Pueribacillus theae: one gene and its partner. The protein of the gene in region 1 binds, or shares a complex with, the protein of each later gene. Links are inferred from orthologs where the notes say so. Each region holds a gene or a part of one and is shown in the gene's direction. Other genes may lie near its edges.

Region 1 (8,236 bases):
GAACGGGTCTATGGATTTTTGAATAAAGAAATTGCAGCCGGCAGGCAAGCCTATGTCATTTGCCCGTTAATTGAGGAATCGGATAAATTGGATGTTCAAAATGTCATTGATGTTCATGAAGAGATTGTCCATCACTTTCCGGATTTTAAGGTAGGCCTGATGCATGGCCGATTAACAAACGAGGAAAAAGAAACGGTGATGCGGCAATTCAGCGAAAATAATATTCAAATCCTTGTCTCTACAACAGTCGTTGAAGTCGGGGTGAATGTTCCAAATGCTTCCTTAATGATTATTTACGATGCTGAGCGTTTCGGTTTAGCACAGCTTCACCAACTCCGGGGACGCGTTGGGCGAGGCAGTTCCCAATCGTATTGCATATTAATCGCCAATCCGAAAAGCGAAGAAGGCAAAGAACGAATGAGAGTGATGACTGAAACGAATGACGGTTTTTTATTGTCGGAAAAAGACTTGAAAATTCGTGGCCCCGGCGATTTTTTTGGACAAAAACAAAGCGGCATCCCGCAATTTAAAGTCGCTGATTTGGTTCATGACTACAGGGCATTGGAAGTTGCCCGAGATGATGCAAAACAATTCATCGAATCCGAAAGCTTTTGGACAGAGCCTGCTTTTGAAAAACTTCGTCACTACCTTTCAAATGAAGAGTTTATCAAAGGAGAAAAATTGGATTAGCTTATTGATAAAACAGATTATTTATTATATATTGCTATTAGTACCTAGTCATAAGATAGATGCTAACACATCTATCTTTGGAGGTTAGAAGTGAGAAGTTGGATTTGTGCAAATTTGCGAACAACCAATTTATACTTTTTATTTTTCGCTTAAATTAGGTGGGAATAATCGATGAAACGAAGTAAAAAAGACAGGCAGCGGCTACTAAAAAAAACAATTGCCGAAACCCCTTTTATAACAGATGAGGAATTGGCGGAAAAATTCCAAGTCAGCATTCAGACGATACGACTCGATCGCCTCGAACTATCAATCCCGGAATTGCGCGAACGGATTAAAAATGTAGCTGTCCAACATCTTGACAAAGTAAAATCCCTCCCATTAGACGAAGTGATCGGGGAGGTCATTGATCTTCAGCTTGATGAAAGCGCCATTTCTATTCTCGAAATTAAAAGGGAGCATGTTTTTTCACGAACAAAAATTGCCAGAGGGCATCACTTATTTGCGCAGGCGAATTCTTTAGCTGTAGCTGTTATTGATGATGAGCTAGCATTAACAGCCAGCGCAAATATTCGTTTCAAGCGGCAAGTAAAAGAAGGGGAAAGAGTTGTCGCAAAAGCAAAAGTGATTAAAAAAAATAAATCTCGTACGGTTGTTGAGGTACGAAGTTATGTAGAGCAAGAGCTTGTTTTTTCCGGTGAGTTTATGATGTTCCGTAAAGACCAAGTAAAGGAAGGATGAACGTTTTTGAAAATAGCCATCGATGTAATGGGGGGAGACAATGCACCTGAAGCGCCAATCGCCGGCGTGATGGCTGCCCTTGAAGTTTTTCCGCATATCGAATTTATTTTAGTCGGCAATGAAAAAAAAATTACGCCTAATTTACCGAAAAGCGAAAGGATTTCAATTATACATACAGAAGAAATAATCGAACCTGATGATGAACCCGTCAAGGCTGTCAGAAGAAAAAAAAATGCGTCGATGGTTCTTGCGGCAACTGCAGTAAAAGAAGGAAAGGCTGACGCTTGCATTTCAGCAGGAAACACAGGCGCGTTAATGGCCGCAGGGCTTTTTAAAGTTGGGCGATTGTCCGGAATTGATCGCCCTGCTCTTGCGCCTACATTGCCAACAATGGATGGAAAGGGCTTTCTTCTTCTCGATGCCGGGGCGAATATGGATGCAAAACCAATGCATCTTTTGCATTACGCGATTATGGGTTCAATCTATGCGGAACGAGTCCGCAAAATACCCTCCCCCCGGGTAGGCCTTCTGAACGTAGGAACAGAAGAAGGCAAGGGAAATGAATTAACAAAACAAGCATTCCATTTGTTAAAAAAAGCGCCAATGAACTTTATAGGCAATATAGAATCTAGGGATCTGCTTGAAGGGATTGCTGATGTCGTCGTTGCGGATGGGTTTTCAGGCAACCTTGTTTTAAAAACGGCTGAAGGAACCGCAAGCAGTTTATTGTCGCTTTTGAAAAGCGAATTAACGAGTTCTTTCTGGGCAAAAGTAGCTGCAGCGATGCTCAAGCCCCGTTTAGCAGGCATTAAAAAGAAAGCGGATTACTCCGAATATGGTGGCGCCGCATTATTTGGCCTTCAGGCGCCGATTATTAAAGCGCATGGTTCCTCTAATGCCAACGCCATCCTTAACGCCATTAGACAAACGAACGAGATTGTTGAAAAAGATGTTTTGCGACAAATCAAAGAAATCATTAAAGATTTGAATTTTGCAGAAATGGAGTGAATGTTTTGGGGAAGACAGCATTTATATTTCCAGGCCAAGGATCACAAACTGTCGGAATGGGGAAACAGTTGGCTGAAGAGTTTAAAGTTGCGAAAGAACGTTTTGATTTAGCCGACGAGCGGCTGCAGTTGGAATTATCGGAAATTATTTTTAATGGGCCGATGGAAAAGCTTAAAATGACTGAAAACACACAACCAGCACTGTTAACGACAAGCATTGCAGTCTTAGAAGTTTTAAAAGAATACGGAATAAAAGCCGATTATGCAGCAGGACATAGCCTTGGAGAATATTCAGCACTTGTAGCGGCCGGGGCCGTGAGCTTTAGTGATGCCGTTTACGCTGTGCGTCAGCGCGGCCTTTTCATGGAGGAAGCAGTGCCGGCCGGCCAAGGGGCTATGGCTGCCGTTCTCGGTATGGATAGGGAAAAGCTCACACAAGTGACTGAAGAGGTAACAGAAGGAGGGGATCTCGTACAGCTTGCGAATTTGAACTGTCCAGGCCAAATCGCCATTTCAGGAACCGCGGCAGGTGTTGAAAAAGCATCCAAAGTTGCAAAAGAGCAAGGAGCGAGGAGAGTGATCCCACTCGAAGTAAGCGGGCCTTTTCATTCTAATTTAATGAAGCCGGCAGCGGAGAAAATGAAGCCGATTTTGGATGAAATCAGCATCCAAGATGCAGAGATACCTGTCATTGCCAATGTCACGGCTAAAGAGATGACAGAAGCAAGTGACATTAAGGCGAAATTAATTGAACAAATTTACTCTCCTGTCCTTTGGGAGGATACAGTAAGAAGGCTTCTTGAATTAGGGGTTGATACATTTGTAGAAATTGGCCCCGGCAATGTGCTTTCGGGTTTGGTAAGAAAAATCGATCGAAGCGTAAAAACGATGGCGATTGGTGACAAAGACAGTTTGTTAAAAGCGTTAGATTCATTGAAAGGGGACGAGTAGAGCGATGTTAAAAAACAAAGCCGCTCTCGTGACGGGCGCATCGCGGGGAATCGGGCGAGCCATCGCATTGAAATTGGCTGAACAAGGAGCAAAAGTAGCCGTTAATTTTGCTGGTCGTGAAGATAAAGCGGCCGAAGTTGTGAATGAAATTATCCAAAAGGGCGGCGAAGCTTTCGCCATCCAAGCGAATGTTGCGGATATGGAAGATGTCCAAAGGATGGTGAAAGAAGCGATAACCAGGTTCGGTTCTCTTGATATTCTCGTGAACAATGCCGGGATTACGCGTGACAATTTAATTATGCGTATGAAAGAGGATGAATGGGATGACGTTATTAATACGAATTTAAAAGGCGTCTTTAACTGTACAAAAGCAGTAACCCGGCAAATGATGAAGCAGCGGTTCGGCAGAATTATCAATATTACTTCCATCGTTGGCGTCTCCGGCAACCCCGGACAAGCCAATTATGTCGCTGCAAAAGCAGGTGTGATCGGGTTGACAAAAACAACCGCAAAAGAATTAGCTTCGAGAAATATTACGGCAAACGCGATTGCACCCGGCTTTATCGAAACAGAGATGACCGATCAACTTGATGATGCTTTAAAAGAGGAAATGCTGAAGCAAATTCCGTTGTCAAAACTCGGCCGGCCAGAGGACATAGCAAGTTTCGTTGCGTTCCTGGCTTCGGAAGAAAGCGGCTATATGACTGGCCAGACGTTGCATGTCGATGGCGGGATGGTTATGTAAAAGATGTTAAAAAGTTCAGGAAAGTCTACCTTTTTGAACGCTAATAAATAGTTTGTTTATCCCGGTGCAACCGTTCGTAAGCCCTAGCTGATGAAAGTCTCGTCTTTTCTGTTTAAACTCGTCCTTTTATTGGGGTTTTACTTTGGCTGTATTTTGCCTATAATGACTTGAGGGGAGGTGAGAGCATGGCTGATGTAATGGAACGTGTAACAAAAATTATTGTCGATCGATTAGGTGTTGAAGAATCAAAAGTAATTCCTGAAGCTTCTTTTAAAGACGATTTAGGTGCCGATTCACTTGATGTTGTTGAATTGGTGATGGAACTTGAAGATGAATTTGATATGGAAATTTCAGATGAAGACGCTGAAAAAATTACAACTGTTGGCGATGTTGTAGACTATATAAATAACAACCAATAACAGTCTCGTCCCGTTTATAAATGTTGTTCAAAAAGGTACAGAAAATCCGCGGCGCATCTCTTCGTTACGGTCTAAAAAACCTTGCTTATGTACCAGAAAACGTACACTCCGCCGGTTTTTTACCCCGTTTCTCGATTTGCTTGCGCCTGATTCAGTACCTTTTGAACACGTACCTATACGGGACGTTTATTCTTAATTGAATTTTTCTGGAGGAAGATATGAACAAGCGTAGCAAGCAAAGCGCCTCTAAAAATGAAAAGCGGACCAAACCAATTCATTCATCCCATTATGTGTTGACTCCGGAGCAAAAAGAGAAGTTTGCATTGCTTCAAGAGTCAATAGGCATAAATTTTAATAACGAACATTTGATCATTCAAGCATTTACCCATTCATCTTATGTGAATGAGCATCGCAAAAAGCCTTATGAAGACAATGAAAGGCTTGAGTTTCTCGGTGACGCAGTACTTGAACTGACAGTATCCAAGTTTTTGTATAACGCCTATCCCCATATGAGTGAAGGAGATTTAACAAAACTGCGTGCAGCAATCGTTTGTGAACCATCCCTTTTTCAGTTTGCGAATGAACTGTCTTTTCACAACTTTATTTTACTTGGCAAAGGTGAGGAACTGACGGGTGGAAGACAACGTCCTGCGCTTTTAGCCGATGTTTTTGAAGCCTTTATTGGAGCTTTATTTTTGGATCAAGGCTTGGATGTTGTTGTTCACTTTTTGGAGAACCACGTGTTTCCAAAAGTTAGCCAAGGTGCTTTTTCGCATACGATGGATTATAAAAGCCAACTGCAGGAAATGGTGCAAAGCAAAGGGCTTGGAACGGTTGAGTATGAGATTACAGAGGAGAAAGGCCCGGCTCATAACCGCGAATTTATATCAGCCGTTTTGATCGAAGGAAAAGTGATTGGAGAAGGAACAGGAAAGTCAAAAAAAGAAGCCGAACAAGAAGCCGCACAAAAAGCACTTATCATCTTGCAAAAAAAACAATCCTGGTAGAAGGATTGTTTTTTGCAGATGAAACAATTATAGAACACGCAATTATACGTTATTACGGAGTGCTCCTAATTCAGAAACGATCGCCTCAATTTCGCTGACGCTAAATTGATTTTTCCTGTTGACAAGAGAATATAGATCCCGCAATTCTTCATAATTGTCAATGTCGTAATCTTCGGCTTTAATGGCTGAAGTGTTCACAACCTGCAGTTTCTGTACAATTCCGTTAATCATGTATTCCATGTTGTCTCTATTTTTTACAGATAAATCCATGTTCACACCCTCTCCCAATGTTTTTACGTATTATTCTATCATGCTTCAACTGATAATTCCCTAACTTTTTCATCACTTGGCAGGAACAAACTGAGAAATCCCAATAATGGAAGTAAGCTAACAAAAATCATAACGAATTTCATGCTTGTCAAGTCAGCTAACGTTCCAAAAAAAACAGCACCTATCGCCCCCATCCCGAAAGCGAGGCCGACAGTCAAGCCTGATGCCATTCCAACTTTTTTAGGCAAGAGTTCTTGTGCGTAGACAACCGATACACTAAAGCTGGACGTGATAATGAAACCGATTAAGAATACGAGTGGTGCAACAAAAATAAGCGAAACGTGCGGCAGAATAAATGCGATTGGCGCAGCCCCGATAAGAGAGAGCAAGATAATATTTCTTTTGCCGAATCGATCGGCAAGCGGACCGCCGGAAAAGGTTCCGATCACACCGGCAATCATAAAAATAAAAATATAGATTTGCGCTTGTTTAATCGATAGCCCATAGTCTCCAATCAAATAAAATTGGTAGAAGTTCGTGATACCGGCGGAATACCATGAGCGGGCAAATACGATGAAAACGAGCAACAGCATTGCGATTTTAATTTTTCTATGGATGGGGCGCTTGCCATTTTTCTCTGTTCCTTTAACTGATTGTTTGATGGCGGGCATGGCTTGGTTTTTATACCACTTTGAAACAAATGAAAGAATAGCCATTCCAAAGAAGGCGACTAGAACGAAGGACAATACGCCACGTTGCCCAAATGGAACAAAAATTAATGCTGTAAAGATCGGAGCCATTGATTGGCCAAAGTTTCCTCCAACTTGATAGATGGATTGTGCAAGCCCTCTCTTGTTTCCAGCAGCCATGTATGCAACTCTTGAACCTTCAGGATGAAAAATTGCCGAGCCCAAGCCAATAAAAAGAACGGAAATTAGGATGATGGAAAAATTTGGCGCCAGCCCAAAACCGATCAATCCAAGCATGCTCATAAACATGCCGGCCGGAAGTAAAAAAGGGAGTGGGCGCCTGTCGGCAATGTAGCCAAAAACAGGCTGCATAACCGAAGAAGTCATGTTCACCATGAATGCAATCCATCCAATCTGGGCATACGTTAAATTTAAGGATTTTTCCAGAATTGGAAACATCGCAGGCACAACCGCTTGAATTGAATCATTAAAAAAATGCCCGGAACTAATCGCAAATAAAATAATATAGACTGTATTTAATTGCTTAGTTGTTGTTTTTTGTGCAGTAACCGCCATTTTCTATTCTCTGCTTTCATTGAATTTAAATTTATTTTAAATGATCGTTGCACTTTATGCTATCATATTACAAGATTGCTTGCCGGAACGATAGTATAAAACACTAGATGCAGCTCTTAAAATCCATACAGGTGAGTTTTCTATTCAAAAAATGAATTGGTGAGAAACGAGGAGGAATTAAAATGAGTTTTTTTAAAAACTTAAAAGATAAAATTACACGCCAAACAGACACTGTTACAGAAAAATTTAAACAAGGGCTAACAAAAACAAGAGATTCATTTGCCGGTAAAATGAATGATCTTGTGAAGCGCTACCGCAAAGTTGACGAAGAGTTTTTCGAAGAATTGGAAGAAATTTTAATTAGCGCAGACGTCGGCGTTGTCACAGTAATGGATTTGATTGAAATGCTTAAGGATGAGGCGAGAACTAAAAATATTCAAGATACGGAAGAATTAAAAACTGTGATTTCCGAAAAATTGGCAGAGCTGCTCGAAAAAGAGGAAGGGGATGCTGACCTTAATATTCAAAAGGATGGCATGACAATTATTCTAGTAGTTGGGGTCAATGGCGTAGGGAAGACGACGACAATTGGCAAACTGGCACATAAATTCAAAACGGAAGGAAAATCGGTTGTCCTCGCGGCTGGAGACACATTTAGGGCGGGGGCGATTGAACAGCTGGAAGTATGGGGTGAAAGGGTCGGGGTGGATGTTATAAAACATCAAGAAGGTTCAGATCCCGCGGCTGTTATTTTTGATGCCATTCAATCAGCCCGTTCGAAAAAAGCTGACATTTTGATTTGTGATACAGCTGGAAGATTGCAAAATAAAGTGAACTTAATGAAAGAACTTGAAAAAGTAAAAAAAGTGATTGCAAGGGAAGTGCCTTCTGCCCCGCATGAAGTACTTCTTGTGCTCGACGCAACGACTGGCCAAAACGCAATGAATCAAGCGAAAATTTTTCGAGAAGCAACAGATGTGACTGGGATCGCGTTAACAAAGCTTGACGGGACTGCCAAAGGGGGCATTGTGCTGGCGATTCGGCATGAGCTTGATATACCAGTTAAATTGATAGGACTTGGCGAACAAATGGAGGACTTACAGCCATTTGATGCTGGCACATTTGTTTATGGCCTTTTTTCCGA
Region 2 (8,151 bases), on another replicon or contig:
TACGACGTATATGCTCAAGACACGCTTGTCATCTGGGAAGCCCAATTTGGCGATTTTGCGAACGTTGCCCAAGTCATTATCGACCAATTTATTGCCGCAGGCAGAGCAAAATGGGGCGAGAAATCTGAACTCGTACTCCTATTGCCTCATGGTTACGAAGGGCAGGGACCTGAGCACTCAAGCGCAAGGCTTGAAAGATTTTTGCAGCAGGCAGCAGAACATAACTGGACTGTTGTTAACGTGACAACGGCCGCGCAATATTTCCACGTATTGCGGTTACAAGCTGCTAGAATTTCTCATGAGGCATGGAGGCCATTAATTGTCATGGCACCAAAAAGCTTGCTTAGAAACCCGCGTGTTGCGTCGAAGACGGAAGCTTTTACGAAAGGCAAATTTTCTACCATCCTTGAACAGCCTGGACTGGGTGAAAATAAAGAACGCATTGAGCGTATTATTCTTTGCAGCGGTAAAATAGCCGTTGACTTAGAAGCCGAATTAGATTCTTATGAAGATGCGAAAGACTTGCTCCATATTATTCGTGTTGAACAGCTTTATCCTTTCCCGAAAAAGGAGATAAAAGAAATCTTCTCCCGCTACAACAATCTAAAAGAGATTGTTTGGGTGCAAGAAGAACCGAAAAACATGGGATCTTGGATGTATATTGAACCTCGGCTTAGAGGGATTGCTCCGAATGGTGTTCCTGTGAAGTATATCGGACGCCCTGAACGTTCGAGTCCATCAGAAGGCTCGTCCGACATTCACAACATTGAACAAAACAGAATTCTAAGAGAATCTTTAGCAATTCAAAAAGAGAAAATGCAATCCGGTGAAGGGAGTAAGTAATTGTGATTAATATTGTTGTACCAGAATTGGCAGAATCGATTACAGAAGGAACGATTGCAGAATGGTTAAAAAATCCTGGTGAGGCGGTTGAGCAAGGTGAACCAATTGCGGTCTTAGAAACTGACAAAGTGAATATTGAAGTAAATGCAGACAATTCCGGCGTCGTCAAAGAATTGCTGAAAGAAGTGGGCGACACCGTACAAGTAGGGGAAACAATTGCAATAGTCGATGAAAGTGGGGAAGCTGCTTCATCCGGCGCAAAACAAGAAGAACAACCTGAACCTGTTGCGCCAGCAGCGCAAGAGCCGCCTGCTGAGCATAATGAAGTGAAAGAAGCACCTAGCTCGAAATCAGAATCCACTTTCGAGCCTGGACAGCGCAGCATAAACAGCCCAATTGCTTCACCGGCTGCAAGGAGGCAAGCTAGGGAACAAGGCATTGATCTCACTGAAGTGAAAAGCCGGGACCCGCTTGGCAGAGTTCGAGTAGAAGATGTGAAATCTCACGGAACTGAGCCAACACCTGCAAAACCTTCACAGCCTCAACAAACGCCAGCTCCAAGCCGGCCGGCTGCTACCGGACAGACAACAGATAATGCAAGGCCTGTTGAGCGCGTCCGCATGTCACGCCGCCGCCAAACGATTGCAAAAAGGCTTGTTGAAGTCCAGCATACCGCTGCAATGCTTACTACGTTTAACGAAGTAGATATGACAGCAATCTTTGAATTGCGCAACCGCCGCAAAGAGCAGTTTCTTAAACAGCATGATGTGAAACTTGGCTTTATGTCATTCTTTACGAAAGCTGTTGTTGGTGCATTGCGAGCTTTCCCAAGAATCAACGCCGAGATTCAAGGCGATGAAATGCTTCTCAAAAAATACTATGATATTGGCGTTGCTGTTTCGGCTGAGGAAGGCCTTGTTGTACCAGTTGTTCGGGACGCTGATAAACTTACGTTTGCAGAAATCGAGAAAGAAATTGCAGATCTTGCTACAAAAGCCCGCAACAATAAATTGTCATTAAGTGATTTACAAGGTGGAACATTTACAATTACAAATGGCGGCATTTTTGGTTCGCTTATGTCGACTCCGATTCTCAATGCGCCGCAGGTTGGAATCTTAGGGATGCACTCCATCCAAAATCGCCCAATCGCTGTCGGAGACAAGATGGAAATTCGACCAATGATGTATATCGCACTTTCTTACGACCACCGGATTGTTGATGGAAGTGAAGCCGTTCGTTTTCTCGTGAAAGTAAAAGAAATGATTGAAGATCCTGAAACATTATTGTTGGAAGGATAATATGTCTCTATATAGAATGTAGAGAGGTAGCGAGTTAGCTGCCTCTCTTTTTTCCTTGTCAAATAAAAACAAATGAATTAAAATTAGTACCAGATCATAATATTTGATAGTAATTAATAATTACAAAGGAGATTTGCTATGAATGTGGGGATTTTAGGGCTCGGCAGGTATTTGCCTGAACGGATATTAACGAACAAAGATTTGGAAAACATGGTTGACACATCGGATGAGTGGATTCGTACACGGACAGGAATTGAAGAGAGAAGAATTGCAAGTGATGAAGTCAATACTTCTCACATGGCAACTTTTGCTGCTGAAAAAGCAATCAGCGATGCAGGGCTGACTGCTGAAGACATTGATATGATTCTTGTCGCTACTGTGACACCTGATCATGGTTTTCCTTCCGTTGCTTCAATGGTACAGCATAATATTGGCGCGCGCCAAGTGCCTGCAATGGATGTAAGCGCGGCATGTGCCGGTTTTATTTATGCGGTGGTAACAGCAAAGCAATTTGTTGAAACAGGTGTTGCGAAGCATGTTCTTGTTATTGGAGTTGAGAAGCTTTCCAAAATAACAGATTACACCGACCGAAATACTTGTGTGCTATTTGGCGATGCAGCTGGTGCAGCGATTATTGGCCCTGTTAGTGATAGGAAGGGCATCCTTTCTTTTGATTTGGGAACAGATGGGAGAGGGAAGAAGCACCTTTTCCAAGATGGTGATTTTATTTATATGAATGGCCGTGAAGTGTTTAAATTTGCGGTTCGCCAAATGGGAGAATCTTCTTTAAAAGTGATTGAGGACGCCAATCTCACCAAAGATGATATTGATTACTTTATTCCACATCAGGCCAACTTAAGAATTATGGAATCTGCCAGACAGAGACTAGACGTACCATTGGAAAAAATGGCCTATACTGTAAATAAATATGGAAATACGTCTTCTTCCACCATTCCTATCGCACTTTATGAAGCTGTAAAAGAAGGAAAAATAAAAGATGGCGACGTAATAGTAATGGTAGGCTTTGGCGGTGGACTATCTTGGGGAGCGATGGCTCTTCGTTGGGGAAAATAAGCAGTATATAGTTTCGCGAGAAGGAGAGGTATAATGGTAATGGATAAGAATCGAGTTGTTATTACTGGAATAGGGGCCGTAACGCCACTAGGATTAAATGCTGAAACGACTTGGGAAAATGCAATCAATGGCGTGTCTGGCATCGGCAAATTATCAAGAATAGATCCGGATAATTTTCCGGTAAAAGTAGCAGGAGAAGTAAATGATTTTGATCCGACAGCATTTATTGATCGGAAAGAAGCGAGAAAAATGGATCGGTTTACTCAATTTGCAGTTGCTTCCTCTTTAATGGCGGTGAAAGATGCAGAGTTAGAAATTACAGAAGAGAATGCGACAAGAGTAGGTGTCTGGATTGGCTCTGGTATCGGCGGGATGGAAACGTACGAAGAGCAGTTTGAAATTTTTCAAAAAAAAGGTTACCGCCGTGTCAGCCCTTTTTTCGTTCCAATGCTTATTCCTGATATGGCATCAGGGCAAGTATCAATTATTTTAGGTGCGAAAGGGATCAACTCATGTACTGTAACGGCGTGTGCTACTGGAACGAATTCAATCGGCGATGCCTTTAAAGTGATTCAGCGTGGTGATGCGGATGTTATGATTACCGGCGGTGCAGAAGCTCCGATTACTTCTATGGCTTTAGCAGGTTTTAGTTCGGCGAAGGCGCTCTCTTTTAATCCTGATCCTGAAACAGCTTGCAGGCCTTTTGATGCAGACCGTGATGGATTTATTATGGGTGAAGGTGCAGGAATTCTCATCTTGGAGTCACTCGAATCTGCAAAAAAACGGGGAGCAAGAGTTTACGCCGAAATCGTCGGATACGGATCGACTGGGGATGCTTACCACATTACAGCTCCTGCGCCTGAAGGAGAAGGCGGCGTCCGTGCAATGAGGCAGGCACTGCAAGATGCGAATATGAATCCTGAAGAAATTGATTATATCAATGCTCACGGGACGAGCACAGAGTACAATGACAAGTTCGAAACGATCGCGATCAAAACAGTCTTTGGTGACCACGCGTATAAGCTTGCGGTAAGTTCAACAAAATCAATGACTGGCCATCTACTTGGTGCGGGCGGTGCAGCAGAAGCAATCTTTTCAATTAAAGCAATCAAAGAAGGAATTATACCGCCAACGATCAATTATCAAACGCCGGATCCCGACTGTGACCTTGATTATGTCCCCAATGAAGCGAGAGAGAAAGAAATAAAGGCGGTTTTATCAAATTCCCTCGGATTTGGCGGACATAATGCAACCTTAATTTTTAAAGCATATAATGAATAATATGAAACATAACGGTTGAATGCAGCCCGTCTAAAAATAAGGCGGCTGCATTTTTCATTTGTTGATTGGTTGGACAATCTTACCATTTTAACTACTATTTACCACGCCGCAGCCGTTTAATGGCTTTCACAAGAATAATAAGGGAGGTTGTCCCATATGAATGGAATATGAAGGTCGATTGAAAAAGGGAGTGTTCGTTTAACGATGAAAACGAATGCTGTGGAATGGGATAAACAATGATTTTTCGTTTTTTTCTTCTAATGGTCGGATTTGGCCTCTCTGTAATATCTGGTGTAACCCTTATCGCTTACTTAAATATTATTACAACTGGGCATGGCCTTGCGAAATATTTCGAATTTATTTTAACTCAACCGGAACCTTATTTGTTTTCTATTGGAATCGCACTTATAACTGGCAGTATTTACTTTCCATCTGGAAAAGACTAAAAAATGGACAAGAATAGGCTGAAAATGAGAATAAAACAAGATTTTCCTGACTATACTGTTTTTACAACAAACGTTCTTGAGAAACAGTTCTAAAGTGAGGGGTTACAAATGTTGTTTTTAAACGATGTTTGGGTGAATTGGTTTGAAGGAGAAGAAAATGGGTATAATGTGTGCTCTTTTCATGAGTGGAGAAAAGATGACTTTATCGAAGTCATTGATCAGGTGCCTGTTGTAAAGCTTGAACGTCCCTTATTTTTATATATTGAAAATGAGCTTTTAGATATCCCAGATGAATTATTAGAGGAAATCTATAACAAATCGTACGTAAGGAAAAATAGCTACCGTACACAAATTGAATATTGTTTTATCGCGACGGACGGAATGAATGTGCTTGCTGTAAACACGCTTGGTTATAAAATCCCAATCAGAAAAAGCCGCCTCATTCCCCGTCAGGAAAAAGCTGTTATTGAAATGGTAGAAAAAGAAAAAGCAAAAAAATATTTTTTTGAAAAATCAGCATTAAACAAGGAATACCATATTTTATCCCCGAGCCCTGATAGCATGATTGGCCTAACCCGTAAAGAAAGGCAGTTAAAACAACTCCTCTTTATGGCACTTGATCATCTCTATACAACAGGAAATGTAGCGGAAATACGCTATTGGTTGACAGAATGGCAGCCTGAACGCTATATTGAATTTCAATTAATGGACTTTGATGAGGCATGGAACCAGCTTTTTCATGCGCTTGAGCAAGGGTGGAGTGTCAAACATTATAAAATATGTGAAAAATTAATAAAGGGACATTCTTTCTTTGAGAAAATGTGGGAATTGGAAGAAGGGACACAAGTTAATTAAAAAGCTGTTCGCTTAGTGCGAACAGCTTTTTATAGTGAAACGATGATCTATTGATTTAGCACTGAAAAGCTGTATTTACACCAAATGAAATATGTAAAAAGTGAACAAATAGAAAGTACTTGTGTTTACTTTCTTTGAAGTCCCATTGCGCGTTCCGCTTTTCTTAGCATTTTATTCGCGGTTTCGCTCGCTTTTTCTGCCCCGTGGTCAAGAATATCATCGAGTTTTTCGGAATCAATTAATTCGAAATATTTTTCTTGAATCGGTCTTAACGTATTGACAACGACTTCGGCAAGGTCTGTTTTAAATTCGCCATATCCTTTCCCGCTATATTTTTGTTCAATCGATTCAATCGATTCATTTGAGCATAGTGAATAAATCGACAATAAATTCGAGATCCCCGGCTTGTTTTCTTTATCATATTTAATCGAATTGTCTGAGTCCGTTTGCGCGCTTTTTATTTTCTTTATGATTTGTTTTTCTGTATCAAGCATGCTGATAAAACCTTTTATGTTTTCATCAGACTTGCTCATTTTTTTTAATGGATTTTGAAGGGACATGATTCTTGCCCCGACTTTAGGAATTTGAGCCTCGGGTATTTTAAAAATATTGTTGTATCGTTTATTAAACCGTTCTGCAAGATCTCTTGTAAGCTCAATGTGCTGTTTTTGATCTTCGCCGACCGGAACAATGTCCGTACTGTAGAGTAAAATATCTGCGGCCATTAATGGAGGGTATGTCAGCAACCCTGCAGATACTGCTTCTTTTCCTTCAGACTTATCCTTAAATTGCGTCATTCTTTCAAGTTCTCCAATATATGCCACACATTGCAACATCCAGCCTAACTGCGCATGCGCAGGCACTTCGGATTGCACAAAAAGCGTTGAACGATCCGGATCAATTCCAGAAGCAATGTAAAGAGCCGCAAGACTCCGTGTGTTTTCTTTAAGTGTTTTCTTTTCCTGGGGAACGGTGATCGCATGCTGGTTGACGATACAAAAATAACAATCATTTTCTTCTTGCAAACCAACAAAGTGTTTCATCGCACCGAGATAGTTTCCAATGGTTAATGTACCGCTCGGTTGAATCCCTGAAAAAATGGTTTTCATCTTATTTCTTCCTTTCAATTAAAATTGAAATAAAAAAATCTATTCATCCGAATAGGGACGAATAGATCGTGGTGCCACCCTGATTACTCATCATGATGTTCATTAAACCATCAATCATCGAGTCACTCTAGGCTGCGGTAACGTGCAGCTGCCGATTTCATCTACTAAAGAAAGTAACAAATACTACCCGTTCGAAAAAATTGCTCAAAAGCCCATTCAATACTGGTTAACTGCCTGTTTGCACCAACCACAGACTCTCTGGAAGCGTCCCAATATTTACTCATCTTCTTCATCGCATTTCTTCATGTAGTATACAAACTTTTCCTTTAAAATGCAAATGCCAATGCTGCTTTCTAAAGGAAACATTCAAAAATTTATTATGGTACAGGGATGAACGGCACACCATTCCATTAACCAATGGCGCGTACTCTTCTTATCATAGGAGTAGGAAGAGTTTTTTGCCTAATTTAAAGGGAAAAGTAATTATGATATAATGGAAGTAACAAAAAACGGAAAAAGCAATGTTTGAAGGGAGGTTTTCCATGTGAAGTCGCGCGAAAAAAAGATTCGTAAAAAACGCTCCTTTTTAAGGGAACTGATACGTAAAAACTTAAAAAAATGGAACCCACAATCAAACAAAATGCCTGCCTCTTAAATGATTTAAATTTATTTAAATGGTTTAAAGGCCATAAAGTTAGGGAATACAAATTACGAACCTTTTGTGACAACCTATGAAACGGCTAACAAATGTAGTATAATTAAATTATGTTAATAACTAAAAGTAAGGAACTAACATTCATTATTTCCTTTTGAAAGGAGTGCAACAATTGGTAACATTATATACATCCCCAAGTTGCACATCATGTCGGAAAGCTAAACTGTGGCTTGAGGAAAACAAAATCGAATATGTAGAACGTAATATCCTTTCTGAAGCTCCAACCTTGGAGGAAATTAAAGCGATTTTACGCATGACGGAAGATGGAACAGATGAAATCATTTCTACTCGTTCCAAAACATTTCAGCAACTTAATTTAACCTTGGATACAATAAAGCTGCAAGATTTATACGAACTCATACAGGCGCATCCAGGATTGCTGAGACGGCCGATTATCATTGATGACAAGCGTCTTCAAGTGGGTTACAATGAAGATGAAATTCGCCGTTTCTTGCCGAGAAAGGTTAGAAACTACCAGCTTCGCGAAGCGCAGCGTCTCGTTAATTAAATACATTTATTTTATAAGCTCT

Evidence for each region.
Region 2: the proteins of acpP (region 1) and fabF are in contact, whole or in part, in a solved structure (PDB 6OKG), measured with the Escherichia coli proteins. The link is inferred for Pueribacillus theae from one-to-one orthologs.

The regions. Positions count from the first base shown.
Region 1 is NZ_QCZG01000001.1:165,197-173,432, forward strand. Bases 3,060-5,933 are described here. They hold acpP (acyl carrier protein), read left to right. Parts: upstream 3,060-4,316; coding sequence 4,317-4,550; downstream 4,551-5,933. Other genes in these bases: fabD (ACP S-malonyltransferase), read left to right, coding at 3,060-3,386; fabG (3-oxoacyl-[acyl-carrier-protein] reductase), read left to right, coding at 3,391-4,131; rnc (ribonuclease III), read left to right, coding at 4,769-5,557; DCC39_RS00870 (DUF1128 domain-containing protein), read right to left, coding at 5,600-5,827; DCC39_RS00875 (MFS transporter), read right to left, coding at 5,866-5,933. Outside these bases: ATP-dependent DNA helicase RecG, read left to right, coding at 1-690; transcription factor FapR, read left to right, coding at 862-1,428; phosphate acyltransferase PlsX, read left to right, coding at 1,435-2,436; more of fabD, read left to right, coding at 2,442-3,059; more of DCC39_RS00875, read right to left, coding at 5,934-7,092; signal recognition particle-docking protein FtsY, read left to right, coding at 7,275-8,236. UniProt on the Escherichia coli protein: Carrier of the growing fatty acid chain in fatty acid biosynthesis.
Region 2 is NZ_QCZG01000006.1:75,320-83,470, reverse strand. Bases 2,587-5,375 are described here. They hold fabF (beta-ketoacyl-ACP synthase II), read left to right. Parts: upstream 2,587-3,254; coding sequence 3,255-4,496; downstream 4,497-5,375. Other genes in these bases: DCC39_RS04650 (YjbA family protein), read left to right, coding at 5,051-5,375; DCC39_RS04655 (hypothetical protein), read left to right, coding at 4,733-4,942; DCC39_RS04665 (beta-ketoacyl-ACP synthase III), read left to right, coding at 2,587-3,215. Outside these bases: DCC39_RS04675 (2-oxoglutarate dehydrogenase E1 component), read left to right, coding at 1-843; odhB (2-oxoglutarate dehydrogenase complex dihydrolipoyllysine-residue succinyltransferase), read left to right, coding at 846-2,141; more of DCC39_RS04665, read left to right, coding at 2,280-2,586; more of DCC39_RS04650, read left to right, coding at 5,376-5,797; trpS (tryptophan--tRNA ligase), read right to left, coding at 5,923-6,906; transcriptional regulator SpxA, read left to right, coding at 7,734-8,129. UniProt on the Escherichia coli protein: Involved in the type II fatty acid elongation cycle. Catalyzes the elongation of a wide range of acyl-ACP by the addition of two carbons from malonyl-ACP to an acyl acceptor.